DNA from 2 places in the Streptomyces sp. NPDC048442 genome. Region 1 is predicted to be linked to the other one. Evidence: riboswitches for the same ligand, from Rfam matches in the RefSeq annotation. Region 1 holds a riboswitch; the other holds the start of a gene.
The links. Region 1 has a riboswitch for glycine ahead of gcvP (aminomethyl-transferring glycine dehydrogenase). Riboswitches for the same ligand answer to the same signal wherever they lie in the genome.
Positions count from the first base shown of each region.

Region 2: another riboswitch for glycine. It lies ahead of gcvT (glycine cleavage system aminomethyltransferase GcvT); the one in region 1 lies ahead of gcvP (aminomethyl-transferring glycine dehydrogenase).

Region 1 covers NZ_JBEZKB010000035.1:77,975-85,215, forward strand. The annotation lists gene AB0D18_RS35855 (hypothetical protein) at 1-140, shown strand, start outside; gene AB0D18_RS35860 (DUF5999 family protein) at 452-649, shown strand; gene gcvP (aminomethyl-transferring glycine dehydrogenase) at 777-3,665, opposite strand; glycine riboswitch at 3,865-3,962, opposite strand; gene AB0D18_RS35870 (PRC-barrel domain-containing protein) at 4,089-4,454, shown strand; gene AB0D18_RS35875 (DNA polymerase IV) at 5,145-6,632, opposite strand; gene AB0D18_RS35880 (MerR family transcriptional regulator) at 6,677-7,241, opposite strand, start outside.
Region 2 covers NZ_JBEZKB010000007.1:242-7,482, forward strand. The annotation lists gene AB0D18_RS12805 (L-serine ammonia-lyase) at 344-1,729, opposite strand; gene glyA (serine hydroxymethyltransferase) at 1,938-3,197, opposite strand; gene gcvH (glycine cleavage system protein GcvH) at 3,228-3,602, opposite strand; gene gcvT (glycine cleavage system aminomethyltransferase GcvT) at 3,691-4,815, opposite strand; glycine riboswitch at 4,964-5,060, opposite strand; gene AB0D18_RS12825 (AAA family ATPase) at 5,349-5,876, shown strand; gene AB0D18_RS12830 (enhanced serine sensitivity protein SseB) at 6,232-7,008, shown strand; gene AB0D18_RS12835 (enhanced serine sensitivity protein SseB C-terminal domain-containing protein) at 7,216-7,241, shown strand, end outside.

The sequences.
Region 1 (7,241 bases):
CCGACATCCTGGTGCCGCTGGCCCCCGCCCCGCCCGGCATCGCTCCGCACCACCCCTGCAAGGTCGCCGACCTGCTGCCCGTCCTCGCCCTGCGGCTGAACCCGGTCCCGTCGGCCCCCCTCCTCGGCCAGCCCGCCTGACCGTCCCCATGCACGGCGCCCCGCCCCTCCAGGCCCGGAGGCGCGGGGCGCTGCCTTGCCCCCGTATGACCCATCCGGACTAGCCCGCCCGGGTCACCCCGAACCACCCGAAAAGAGGGGCCAGTTGAGCTGAACCGTCCGCACGGGTGATGCGTCCTCAATCAGTGAGAAGAGCTGCCGTGAAATCCCTGCGGATCGACGCCCGTGGGGCAACACTGGGACCGGACCAACTGATACGGGGGGCGGCCATGAACACCGATTCAAGCCGCAGGAACACCTTCACCACCACCACGCAGCGAAAGAACCCTTCCATGTGCCAGCACCAGCCGTCCTGCCCGACCGCCGAATCAGCCGACCGGGAGGCCGCCCGTCCGACGGCGAACCACCCGGAGCAGGGCTGGAGCCTGCTGTGCAACGGCGTCCTCCTCTTCGAGGACACCGGCGAACTGCTGCCGAACGGGCAGATCATCGCACCGCACCGCCCGCTGGACGTGGCCACCGCTGCCTAGGCAATCCGCGCAGGGGCTTATCGCAGCCGCCACACGCACCACGCAGCAGGACGTACGACAAAGGGGCCGGCCCGGAGCATCCACTCCGAACCGGCCCCCACTCATGTCAACCCACCGACGGCGCCCGTCAGTTGTCGTACTCGTCCATCGGCGGGCACGAGCACACCAGGTTGCGGTCGCCGAACGCACCGTCGATCCGGCGCACCGGCGGCCAGTACTTGTCGGCCGCCGAGACCCCGGCCGGGAAGACGGCCTCCTCGCGGCTGTACGCGTGCGTCCACTCGCCACCGAGCGCGGCAGCGGTGTGCGGGGCGTTCGCGAGGGGATTGTCGTCGGCCGGCCATGCGCCCGCCGCGACCTTCTCGATCTCGCCACGGATGGCGATCATCGTGTCGCAGAACCGGTCCAGCTCGAAGAGGTTCTCGCTCTCCGTCGGCTCGATCATCAGCGTCCCGGCGACCGGGAACGACATGGTCGGCGCGTGGAAGCCGTAGTCGATGAGGCGCTTGGCGATGTCGTCGACGCTGACGCCCGTCGCCTTCGACAGCGGGCGCAGGTCCACGATGCACTCGTGCGCGACGAGGCCGTTCGGACCGGTGTAGAGCACCGGGTAGTGCGGCTCAAGACGCTTCGCGATGTAGTTCGCGGCGAGCACGGCCACCTGGGTGGCCCGCTTCAGGCCCTCGCCGCCCATGAGCCGTACGTACGCCCACGAGATCGGCAGGATGCCGGCCGAACCCCACGGTGCGGCAGAGATCGGACCGACGCCCGTCTCAGGGCCCGCCGCCGGCTGGAGCGGGTGGTTGGGGAGGTACGGCGCGAGGTGCGCGCGCACACCGACCGGGCCGACGCCGGGACCGCCGCCGCCGTGCGGGATGCAGAAGGTCTTGTGCAGGTTCAGGTGGCTGACGTCGCCGCCGAACTTGCCGGGCTTGGCGAGGCCCACCAGCGCGTTGAGGTTGGCACCGTCGACGTACACCTGGCCGCCGGCCTCGTGCACGGTCGCGCAGATGTCGGCGACGTGCTCCTCGAAGACGCCGTGCGTGGACGGGTAGGTGATCATCAGCACCGACAGCTCGTCCCGGTACTGCTCGATCTTGGCCCGCAGGTCCTCTACGTCTACCTCGCCGTCGTCCGCGGTCTTCACCACGACGACCTTCATGCCGGCCATGACCGCGCTCGCGGCGTTCGTACCGTGCGCGGAGGACGGAATCAGGCACACGGTGCGCTGCTCGTCGCCGTTCGCCCGGTGGTACGCCCGTACGGCGAGCAGTCCGGCCAGCTCGCCCTGCGAACCGGCGTTGGGCTGGATGGACACCGCGTCGTACCCGGTGACCTCGGCGAGGCGCTCCTCCAGCTCACGGATGAGCGTCAGGTAACCGGCGGCCTGCTCGATGGGCGCGAAGGGGTGGATCGCACCGAACTCGGGCCAGGTCACCGGCTCCATCTCGGTCGTCGCGTTCAGCTTCATGGTGCAGGAGCCGAGCGGGATCATGCCGCGGTCCAGCGCGTAGTCACGGTCGGCGAGCTTGCGCAGGTAGCGCAGCATGGCCGTCTCGGAGCGGTGCTGGTGGAAGACCGGGTGGGCCAGGAACTCGTCGGCCCGCAGCAGCGCGTCGGGCAGCGCCTCAGCGACGGCCGTGTCCAGCGCCTCGATGTCGCCCTCGACGCCGAACGCGGCCCAGACCGCGGTGACTTGGGCCCGCGCGGTGGTCTCGTCGCACGCCACGGACACCAGGTCGGCGTCGACCAGACGCACATTGACCCCGTGATCACGGGCGGCGGCGACGACCTCGGCGGCCTTGCCCGGCACCCGTACGGTCAGCGTGTCGAAGTACTCGCCGTGCACGACCTCGACGCCGCCGGCGCGCAGCCCCTCGGCGAGGATCGACGCGTAGCGGTGGGTCCGGCGCGCGATCCCCTTGAGCCCGTCCGGGCCGTGGTAGACGGCGTACATCCCCGCCATCACCGCCAGCAGCACCTGCGCCGTACAGATGTTGCTGGTCGCCTTCTCGCGGCGGATGTGCTGCTCACGCGTCTGGAGCGCCAGCCGGTATGCCTTGTTGCCGTCCGCGTCCACGGACACACCCACGAGCCGCCCCGGCAGGCTGCGCGCGAACTTCTCGCGTACGGCCATGAACCCGGCATGCGGACCGCCGAAGCCCATCGGCACACCGAACCGCTGCGTCGTACCGACGGCGATGTCGGCACCCAGCTCGCCCGGCGAGGTCAGCAGCGTCAGCGCCAGCAGATCCGCGGCAACGGTGACGATGGCGCCCAGCTCGTGCGCCTGCTCGATGACCGGCTTGATGTCCCGTACGACACCGGAGGCGCCCGGGTACTGCAGCAGCACACCGAACACACCGCGCTCGGCGACCTCGGCCGGAATCCCTGCCGCCAGGTCGGCGACGACGACCTCGACACCGGTGGGCTCGGCGCGCGTCTGAATCACGGCAATGGTCTGCGGAAGCGTTTCCTCATCGACGAGGAACACTCCCTTCTTGACCTTGCCCACCCGCCGCGCGAGCGACATGGCCTCGGCGGCGGCAGTGCCCTCGTCGAGCAGCGAGGCGCCGGACGTCGGCAGCCCGGTCAGCTCGGCGACCATCGTCTGGAAGTTGAGCAGCGCTTCGAGGCGCCCCTGCGAAATCTCCGGCTGGTAGGGCGTGTAGGCCGTGTACCAGGCCGGGTTCTCCATCACGTTCCGCAGGATGACGGGCGGGGTGAACGTCCCGTAATACCCGAGCCCGATCATCGGGGCCAGCACCTGGTTGCGGTCGGCGAGCGTACGCAGCTCGGCCAGCACCTCGGCCTCGGTGCGCGCGTCCGGCAGGTTCAGCGCCTCGGCGTTCTTGATGGCGTCCGGCACCGCGGCAGCAGTCAGCTCGTCGAGCGACCCGTAACCGACCTGCGCGAGCATCTTGGCCTGCGCTTCGTCATCAGGTCCGATGTGGCGCTGCTCAAAGGGGATTCCACGCTCAAGCTCTGCGAGCGCAATACGACGGTTGGCGGTCATCTGCGGAAGGCCTCCTGGTCTGACACGACCTGCGAGGGGCACCACGGCACGGGTACCCGGACGGCCTCCCCCTCTGTCATCTCAACCTGAGAGCTTCACCGGAACACCGCGTACGGAGCTCCGACTTTCACCGTCGGTGAGGAAGGGTCACGCACCGGCCTGCGCCGTGCCCGCCACCCGCCCTGCTTTCCAGAGTGACCTCGTCCGTGCGGTACAGGGGCCTGAGAGATTCCGGGGAGGAGTTGCTCCTTCGGCGCCTCCGAAATCCACCTCGGAGGACTCTCCCGCGCGGGGTCAGCAGCCACGGCCAGCCTACCAGCGCACTCCCGCCTCAATCCCTCGAGTGGCCAGGCTCTCAATTCTGCTCTTTCGTATGTTTTACGGGGTTCACACAGCAGTTGCGACCAGTTGAAGGGACCGACCGTGCAGACCGACATCGATCCGCGCAGCCTGATCGGCCGCAAAGCATTCGACCGCAACGGCACCAAGATCGGAACGGTGGACGAGGTCTACCTGGACGACGCCACGGGCATCCCGGAGTGGGCAGCCGTCCGCACCGGCCTCTTCTCCCGCGACGCCTTCGTCCCCCTGGAACCCAGCAGCCTCGTCGACAACGCCCTCCGCATCCCCTTCGAAAAGTCCCTGATCAAAGACGCCCCTGACTTCGGCGTGGGCCGCCACCTCTCCCCCGAACAAGAACTCCAGCTCTACCACCACTACGGCCTGGACTCCGCACCCCCGACCACCCCCGACCAGGACTTCGGCACCCTGACCAACGGAGAAACCTAACCCCCACCCCACCCCGGTCCCCCGCTACCCCCACACCCGCCCCACCCCACGGACCACCACGCCCCCAAACACACCCCCACCTGCACACCGTGCACACCCGCACCCTGCTCAACGACAAACACACCTCACCCGCACCAACAGCCACTCAGCCACAAACCACCACCCCACCGGCACCACCCCACCCATCCATGCCACCACCCCGACCGGCCCCGCCCCGCCCTGCCCAGCGATGCCGCCTCCCTACTGGCACGCCCCACCCAGCCTTGCCCCCCACCGACACCGCCCCGTCCAGCCATGCCACCACCCCACCGGCACCACCCCATCCAGCCATGCCACCGCCCCGACCGGCCCCGCCCCGCCCTGCCCAGCGATGCCGCCTCCCTACTGGCACGCCCCACCCAGCCTTGCCATCCCCCCACCGGCACCGCCCCATCCTGCCGCGCCCTCGGCCGGCGCGACCCCACCCAGCCGCACCTCCACCCCGACCGGCCCCGCCCCACCCAGCGATGCCACCGCCCCGACCGGCCCCGCCCCGCCCAGCCATGCCATCCCCCCCACCGACACCGCCCCATCCAGCCGCGCCCTCGGCCGACGCGACCCCACCCAGCCGCACCACCACCCCACCGGCACCACCCCACCCAGCCATGCCGCCGCCCCACCAGGGAAAGGCCCCAGACCCCTGTCCCGCCCCTAAACCCCCACGTCCTCCCCCGGCACCCCCACCAACGGCAACGGCTCCGCCGCTTCCAGCTCCGGATCGTCCACCCGGAAAGTCCTCACCCGTCCCGGCGCCGGCGACCCCGGCTCCTCGAACCGCACCGTCACCCGCCCCACCCCGCTCCCCTGCACCCACCCCGCGCCGTACTCCGCATGCCGCACGTCGTGCCCCGCATGCCACCGCCGCGCAGAAACCGGCTCACCCCCGCCACCCCCGGCCCCAGCTCCACGCCCAGCCCCGGCTGCCTCGTCCGCCCCGCTCTCCCCCGCCTCCTCAATGCCGCCCGCAACGCCCTCCCCCACCGCGTCCACCGCTCCCGCACGCCCCGAATCCACAGACCCCGTCCCCGGCACAGCCCCCGCCGCCGCCGCCTCCTCCCGGGCAACCTGCGCCGCCTGCGCAAAAAGGTCCTCCTGCGTAAAGTCCGCCAGCCCCGTCACCCCCACCCCCAGCAACCGCACCCCGCCCGTGGTGTCGACACCCTCCAGCAGCCGCGCGGCCGCCTCCCGCACCACCCCGGTGTCGTCCGTCGGCCCTCGCAGCGTCTCCGACCGCGTCAGCGTCGAGAAGTCGAACCTTCGCACCTTGAGCACCACGGTCCGCCCCGACCGCCCCGCCGCCCGCAGCCGCTCCACACAGCGCTCGGCCAGCCGCTCCACCTCGGACCGCACCCGCACCCGGTCGTGCAGATCCACGTCAAAGGTGTCCTCGACCGACACTGACTTCGCGTCCCGCTCCGCCACCACGGGCCGGTCGTCGATCCCCCGCGCCATCCGGTACAGCGACGCCCCGTGTGACCGCCCCAGCAGCCGTACGAGCTCGTCCTCGCCCGCCGCCGCGAGGTCCGCCACCGTCGTCATCCCGGCTCGCCGCAGGTGATCCCCCGTCGCGGGTCCCACCCCCGGCAGGATCCGCACCGACATCGGCGCGAGCAGCTCTCTCTCGGTCCCCGGAGTTATCAGCACCAGCCCGTCCGGCTTGGCCTGCTCGGACGCGATCTTGGCCAGCATCTTGGAGCCCGCGAGCCCCACCGACCCGCTCAGCCCGGTGACCGCCCTGATCCGCTTCCGCAGCCGCTCACCGACCTCCCGCGCGGACGCGGTGTCCGCGGCCGTCCCGCCCGCCTCCAGGTCCACGAACGCCTCGTCCATGCTGAGCGGCTCCACGAGGGGCGACAGCTGCCCCAGCAGCTCCATCACCTGCTCGCTCACCGTCCGGTAGAGCGAGAAGCGCGGCACCAGATAGGCGGCGTTCGGCGCGAGCCTGCGCGCCTGGGCCATCGGCATCGCCGAGTGCACCCCGAAGCGCCTCGCCTCGTACGAAGCGGTGGCGACCACCCCACGCGGCCCCAGCCCGCCCACGACCACCGGTTTCCCGCGCAGGCTGGGTTTCGCCGCCTGCTCTGCGGCGGCGAAGAAGGCATCCATGTCGAGATGCAGAATGGTCGGCGCGGTCCTCACACCACCGATGCTGCCCTACGCCACTGACAATCGGCCGAAGAGCGTCAGCCGGCCCGGTTCCGCCGGCGCGCCAGCTCGTCACCCGGGTTGTTCCCGACGAGCGTCTCGCCCGTGTCGACGCGTTCCCCGTGCAGCTGCGACAGGGCCGTCTCCACGTCCCGCCACACCACGCCCACGGCGATCCCGAAGATCCCCTGACCGCCCTGCAGCAGGCTGACGACCTCGTCCGGCGAGACACACTCGTAGACGGTCGCCCCGTCGCTCATGAGCGTCATCCGCTCCAGGTCCTGGAAGCCGCGCTCCCTGAGGTGCTGCACGGCGGCACGGATGTTCTGGAGCGCGACACCGGTGTCCAGGAACCGCTTGACGATCTTGAGGACCACGACGTCACGAAAGCTGTAGAGCCGTTGCGTCCCTGATCCGTAGGCGGGCCGCACACTCGGCTCGACGAGCCCGGTACGCGCCCAGTAGTCCAGTTGCCGGTACGTGATACCGGCTGCCGCGCACGCGGTGGGCCCCCGATACCCGACCGACTCGGTCACTCCCGCGGCGGCCTGTGCCGCCGCGAGGGAGTGCTGACCTGCTGTGGGGTCGGCCGAACTGCCGAGC
Region 2 (7,241 bases), on a different contig from region 1:
GACCAGATCGGAAAGGCGTACGAGGTGTCCAACTGCTCCCCGCGCACGCGGGGATGGACCCACTCCCCAGGCGGCGGGATAGCGCTCCTCGTCCTGTCTCCCCGCCACGCGGGAATGGGGACCAGCTTTACGCTGCCCGAGGCCGTGGAGAGCGTCTGCTGTCCGCGCACGCGGGGGCCCTCCCGCGTGTGGAGGCTGCTGCGTGTCCCGGACAGCGTGGTCTTCGCGTATTAGGGAGAAGGCGGGGCGCGTGGTCCCTGCGGATGTGAAGTGCGACGGGGGAGCCTGATCGGAGCGGTGTTCCTTGGTGTTCCATGGGAACACCAAGGTCAAGGGCGGTGTGTCAGCACTCGATGACGTTCACCGCGAGCCCGCCCCGGGCTGTTTCCTTGTACTTGACCTTCATGTCTGCGCCGGTCTCCTTCATGGTCTTGATGACCTTGTCGAGGGAGACCTTGTGGTTGCCGTCGCCGCGCATTGCCATCTTCGCGGCGGTGACGGCCTTGACGCCCGCCATGCCGTTGCGTTCGATGCACGGGATCTGGACGAGGCCGCCGACCGGGTCGCAGGTGAGGCCGAGGTTGTGTTCCATGCCGATCTCGGCGGCGTTCTCGACCTGTTCCGGGGTGCCGCCGAGGACCTCGGCGAGGGCGCCGGCGGCCATCGAGCAGGCGGAGCCGACCTCGCCCTGGCAGCCGACCTCGGCGCCGGAGATGGAGGCGTTCTCCTTGAAGAGCATGCCGATGGCGCCCGCGGCGAGGAGGAAGCGGACGACGCCGTCCTCGTCGGCGTTCGGCACGAAGTTCATGTAGAAGTGCAGGACGGCGGGGATGATGCCGGCCGCGCCGTTGGTGGGGGCGGTGACCACTCGGCCGCCGGCGGCGTTCTCCTCGTTGACGGCCATCGCGTAGAGGGTGACCCACTCCATGGCGTGTGCCTTGGGGTCGCCGTCGGCGCGCAGCTGGCGGGCCGAATTGGCGGCGCGGCGGCGGACCTTGAGGCCGCCGGGGAGGATGCCCTCGCGGGACATGCCGCGCGAGACGCAGGCCTGCATGACGCGCCAGATTTCGAGGAGGCCCTCGCGGATTTCCTCTTCGGTGCGCCAGGACTTCTCGTTCTCCAGCATGAGGGAGGAGATGGAGAGGCCGGTTTCGCGGGCGAGGCGCAGCAGTTCGTCGCCGGTGCGGAAGGGGTACTTGAGGGCCGTGTCGTCGGGGACGATCGGGTTCTCGCCCGCCACCGCGTCCTCGTCGACGACGAAGCCGCCGCCCACGGAGTAGTAGGTCTTCTCCAGGAGGGGCGCGCCCTGGGCGTCGTACGCGAAGAGGGTCATTCCGTTCGCGTGGTAGGGGAGGGAGCGGCGGCGGTGGAGGATGAGCTGGTTGGGTTCGTCGAAGTCGATCTCGTGGGCGGAGCCGATCTCCGTGCCCAGCAGGCGCAGGCGCCGGGTGGCGCGTATGCGCTCGACCTCGGCGTCGGCGGTCTCGACGTTGACGGTGCGCGGCGAGTGGCCCTCCAGGCCGAGCAGGACGGCCTTCGGGGTGCCGTGGCCGTGGCCGGTGGCGCCGAGCGAGCCGAAGAGCTCCGCCCGTACGGAAGTGGTCTGGGCGAGCAGGCCGTCCTTCTTGAGGCGTCCCACGAACATCCGGGCGGCCCGCATCGGGCCCACCGTGTGGGAGCTGGACGGGCCGATGCCGATCGAGAACAGGTCGAAGACCGAGATGGCCACAGCAAAAACTCCTCAGAAGGGTGGCGGACGCCGTTGTCCGTCGGGCAGAACAAGTGCGACAGATCAGGTGCGGGGGTGCCTCCTGCCGCGGGCCAGGTGAAAAAGAGGCCCGGGGCACGGGGCGGGGCACCGCACTCACTGTCCAGTGTGCGCGATGCCCCGTTTTTACGTATTGCTGGATTTGGAACTGCAGGTGAAGCCTACGGAACTACTTCAGTCCGGGGTAAAGCGGGTGCTTGTCGGCGAGCGCCGAGACGCGGGCCGACAGGTCCTTGACGTCGTACGAGGGCTTCAGGGCCTCCGCGATGATGTCGGCGACCTCGGTGAAGTCCTCGGCCTGGAAGCCACGGGTGGCCAGGGCCGGGGTGCCGATGCGGAGACCGGAGGTCACCATCGGCGGGCGCGGGTCGTTCGGGATGGCGTTGCGGTTGACCGTGATGCCGACCTCGTGGAGGCGGTCCTCGGCCTGCTGGCCGTCCAGCTCCGAGTTGCGCAGGTCGACGAGGACCAGGTGGACGTCCGTACCGCCGGAGAGGACGGAGACGCCGTGCTCGGTGACGTCGGACTGCACCAGGCGCTCGGCGAGGATGCGGGCGCCGTCCAGGGTGCGCTGCTGGCGCTCCTTGAACTCCTCGGAGGCCGCGACCTTGAAGGAGACGGCCTTGGCCGCGATGACGTGCTCCAGCGGGCCGCCCTGCTGACCGGGGAAGACCGCGGAGTTGATCTTCTTGGCCAGTTCGGCCGTGGAGAGGATCACGCCGCCGCGGGGGCCGCCGAGGGTCTTGTGCGTGGTGGTGGTGACCACGTGGGCGTGCGGGACCGGGTTGGGGTGCAGCCCGGCCGCGACGAGGCCCGCGAAGTGCGCCATGTCGACCATGAGGTACGCGCCGACCTCGTCCGCGATCTTGCGGAAGGCGGCGAAGTCCAGCTGGCGCGGGTAGGCGGACCAGCCGGCCACGATCAGCTTCGGCTGGGTCTCCCTGGCGAGGCGGGCGACCTCTTCCATGTCCACGACGCCGGTCTCGTCGACGTGGTACGGGACCACGTGGTAGAGCCTGCCGGAGAAGTTGATCTTCATGCCGTGGGTCAGGTGACCGCCGTGGGCCAGGCTGAGACCCATGATCGTGTCGCCCGGCTTGATCAGCGCGTGCATCGCCGCGGCGTTGGCCTGCGCGCCCGAGTGCGGCTGGACGTTCGCGTGCTCGGCACCGAACAGCGCCTTGATGCGGTCGATCGCGATCTGCTCGACGACATCGACGTGCTCGCAGCCGCCGTAGTAGCGGCGGCCCGGGTAGCCCTCGGCGTACTTGTTGGTGAGGACCGAGCCCTGGGCCTCCATGACCGCGACCGGAGCGAAGTTCTCCGAGGCGATCATTTCGAGGGTGGACTGCTGGCGGTGGAGCTCGGCGTCGACGGCTGCGGCGACGTCCGGGTCCAGCTCGTGGAGGGAGGAGTTGAGAAGCGACATCAGGCGAGTCCCTAGGGGGTTCAGGCGTTGTCAGTTGCCGGAGAGCGCGGAGTACTCGTCGGCGGAGAGCAGGTCGGCCGGCTCCTCCGTGACGCGCACCTTGAACAGCCAGCCGCCCTCGAAGGGGGCGGAGTTCACCAGCGAGGGGTCGTCCACGACGTCCTGGTTGGCCGCGACGACCTCACCGGTCACCGGGGAGTACAGGTCGCTGACGGACTTGGTCGACTCCAGCTCGCCACAGGTCTCGCCCGCGGTCACCGTGTCGCCGACCTCGGGGAGCTGGGCGTAGACGACGTCACCGAGCGCGTTGGCCGCGTACTCGGTGATGCCGACCGTCGCCACGTTCTCGGACGTCGCGAGCCACTCGTGCTCCTTGCTGTACCGCAGCTGCTGGGGGTTGCTCATGACTGAATTCTCCTGGATGCGGGGGAGTGCTGATGAACCGGGTCTTGAGAGGTGAGACAGAGGTACGCCGCCAAGCTTGCGGCGTTCGTCACTTCTGGCGCTTGTAGAACGGCAGGGCGACGACCTCGTACGGCTCGTGGCTGCCGCGGATGTCGACACCGACGCCCGCCGTGCCGGGGGCCGCGAAGGCCGCGTCGACGTACGCCATCGCGATCGGCTTGCCGAGCGTGGGGGAGGGTGCACCCGAGGTGACCTCGCCGACGACCTGACCGTCGACGACGACCTCGTAGCCGGAGCGCGGGACGCGGCGGCCCTCGGCGATCAGGCCGACGAGCTTGCGCGGCGGGGCGCTCTCGGCGCGTGCGGCGGCCGCCTCCAGGGACGTACGACCGACGAAGTCTGCTTCGTGGGAGGACTTCTCGAACTTGACGACCCTCCCGAGGCCGGCGTCGAAGGGGGTGAGCTTCGTCGTCAGCTCGTTGCCGTACAGCGGCATGCCCGCCTCCAGGCGCAGCGTGTCGCGGCAGGACAGGCCGCACGGGATGAGGCCGACGCCCGCGCCCGCCTCGGTCAGCGCCTGCCAGAGCTGCTCCGCGTGCTGCGGCTCGACGAACAGCTCGAAGCCGTCCTCGCCGGTGTAGCCGGTACGGGCGATCAGCGCCGGGACTCCGGCGACGGTGCCGGGCAGGCCCGCGTAGTACTTGAGGCCGTCCAGGTCGGCGTCCGTGACGGACTTGAGGATGCCGGGGGACTCGGGGCCCTGCACGGCGATCAGGGCGTACGCGTCGCGGTCGTCCCGTACGACGGCGTCGAAGCCCTCGGCGCGGGCGAGCAGTGCGTCCAGGACGACCTGGGCGTTGCCTGCGTTGGCGACCACCATGTACTCGGTTTCGGCGAGGCGGTAGACGATCAGGTCGTCGACGATGCCGCCGTCCTCCTGGCAGATCATCGTGTACCTGGCGCGGCCGAGGCCGACGGTGCCGATGTTGCCGACGAGGGCGAAGTTGAGGAGGTCGACGGCCTGCGGGCCGCTCACCGTGATCTCGCCCATGTGGGAGAGGTCGAAGAGCCCCGCCCTGGTGCGTACGGCGTTGTGCTCGTCGCGCTCCGACGCGTACCGCAGCGGCATGTCCCAGCCCGCGAAGTCGGTCATGGTCGCGCCGAGCGAGCGATGCAGGGCATCGAGGGCGGTCAGACGGGGTGCGTTGCTCATGACGAAAGACTCCCAGGGCATGACGACGGGGACTGTCCTCCCCATCTGTCATCGGAACCTGAGAGGTTCGCCGGGGCAACTGCGACCGGCTTGCACCTTGGGTGGGACCACCATCCGTGACGGGTGGTGATCCGCTTTTCAGATCTGCCTCGCCCGCGCGGTACGGGGCCTGAGAGATTCAAGGGAGGAGCTTGCTCCTTCGGCGTCCGGGACACTGCTGCCCCGGACTCTCCCGCGCGGATTCATGCGGCCGTTGTGAAGTTTGGGTGTGCGCAGGGGGTGCCTGGCGCGGACATCATTGCACGCCCCCTCCGGTCGGCAAATCGCTTGTCCCGCATTACCTTCTCTTTACACTTCTTGGGCAAGGGTGAGTCGTACCCACAGGGGGAGGGGTGAGGACGTTGCAGCAGTCCAGTGCATGTGCCGCTACGGCAGGCGTGGGGGCGAAGCCAGGCGTGAGGGCGGTGAGGCCCGTGCCGGTGCCGGTCGTGCGCGATCTGCGGGAGCGGGCGGGGCGGAGCCCGCGTCTGCTGATGTTCGCCGCGGGAGATGTGGTGGTGGTGTCCGGGTTGCCGGGCAGCGGGAAGTCCACCCTGATCCGCAGGGCGGTGGCGGGGGTCCGCACGATCGACTCGCAGGACGTGCGCGAGCGGTGGGAGCGGAGAATGCCGCGCGCACTGCCGTACGCCCTCTACCGCCCGCTGGTGCGGATCGCCCACTACGCCGGGCTGCGGCGGGCGCTGCGCTCGGGCGAGAGCGTGGTCGTGCACGACTGCGGTACGCAGGCGTGGGTGCGGCGCTGGCTGGCGCGCGAGGCGCGCAGGCGCGGGCGCGGGCTGCGGCTGGTGCTGCTCGACGTGACGCCGGAGGTGGCCAGGGACGGCCAGCGCGAGCGCGGACGCGGAGTCTCCGGTTACGCCTTCGCACGGCACCGGCGGGCCGTCGGCACGCTGGTCCGCGAGGCGGAGGGCGAGCGGCTGCCCGCCGGGTGCGCCTCGGCGGTGCTCCTGGACCGGGAGGCGGCCGGGGTGCTGCGGGAGATCGGCTTCGAGGCGGGCTGATCCGCGCCGGCCGGGTGTGCGGGCCCTCGCTGCCCGGGAAGCGGCCCGGCGATAGGGTCGTTGCGCAGGGTGGGAGCAGCGAGAAGGAGCGGGGTCCGTGGACATTCCGGAGACGACGGGGCAGTACGACGCGGAAGGCGTGGGCCCGGTCGCGGGCCAGGGCTCCGGCCACGGCGCGGGGCAGGGGCTGGGGCACGGTGCGGGCCAGGGGTTGGGTCACGGGCCGGGCCAGGGGCTGGGTCACGGTGCGGGCCAGGAGCTGGGGCACGGCGTAGGCCAGGAGCTCGGTCGCGGCGCGGGCCAGGAGCTGGGTCACGGCGGCGGCCAGGAGTTGGGTCACGGTGCCGGTCAGGAGCTGGGCCACGGCGCGGGCCAGGAGCTTGGTCTCGGGGCCGGGGCCGGGTGGCCGGGGAATGAGCTCGAAGAGGTGCTGGCCGCTTCCCTCGGCAGTCCCGGCACGGGCGCCCGCCTCGTCGAGACGATCGGCCGCAGCCCCCTGTGGATCCCGCTTCCGAACGGCGGCAGCCCCGGCCAGGGGCCGCTCGACCTGCCCACCACGGAGATCGACGGCCAGGCGTACGTCCCCGTCTTCAGCTCCGAGCAGCAGTTCCTGCAGTGCGTGGGCAGCCACATGTCCTTCGCCGTCGCGCCCGCCGTGGAGTTCGCCCGCGGGCTGCCGCCGCAGCTGGGCATCGTCGTGAACCCGGGCGGCAACGTCGGCGCACCGCTGCCGCCGCCCGCCGTCGCCGAGCTGTGCCGCACCGGCCGCTCCCCGCTGGACGGGCCCGCGAGCGGCGGTCGGGTGCGGCTGTTCGAGCCGGACTGGCAGGAGGAGCCGGTCGACTTCCTCGCCGCCGCCGCGGGCGAGTTCCAGCAGAGCGGCGTGGTCGTCACCGCCCGCCGTGCGCTGGCCAGCATCGAGGGCGACGACCCGGTGCTGTTCGTCGGCGTACAGCTGTCGTCGTGGGAGGGCGCGGACCGCAACGCGCCGATGGACGCGCTCGGCCGGGCGCTCGGCCGCGAGTCGGTTCCGTGGCCGGTGCACCTGCTGCTGCTCGACATGGCGCAGCAGGACCCCGTGGCCGACTGGATGCTGGAGCGCGTACGGCCCTTCTACCAACGCGAACACTGAGATCCGCCCACGGGAACCACGGGAACCACAGGGGCACCCGGGATCCGGCCACGGGAACACGGAACCCCGGTCCTTCGGGGAGACTGTCGAAACCGACACCGACGCGGTGTCACCAGTGCCGCTTAAGCTGGTTGGATGACCTCGCCACACGGGGGCGGATTGGTCGACTCGGTGGACTCGGTGGATCGAAGAGGGGCGGGACCCAGGGTGAGCGCGTCAGGCACCGCGGCGGC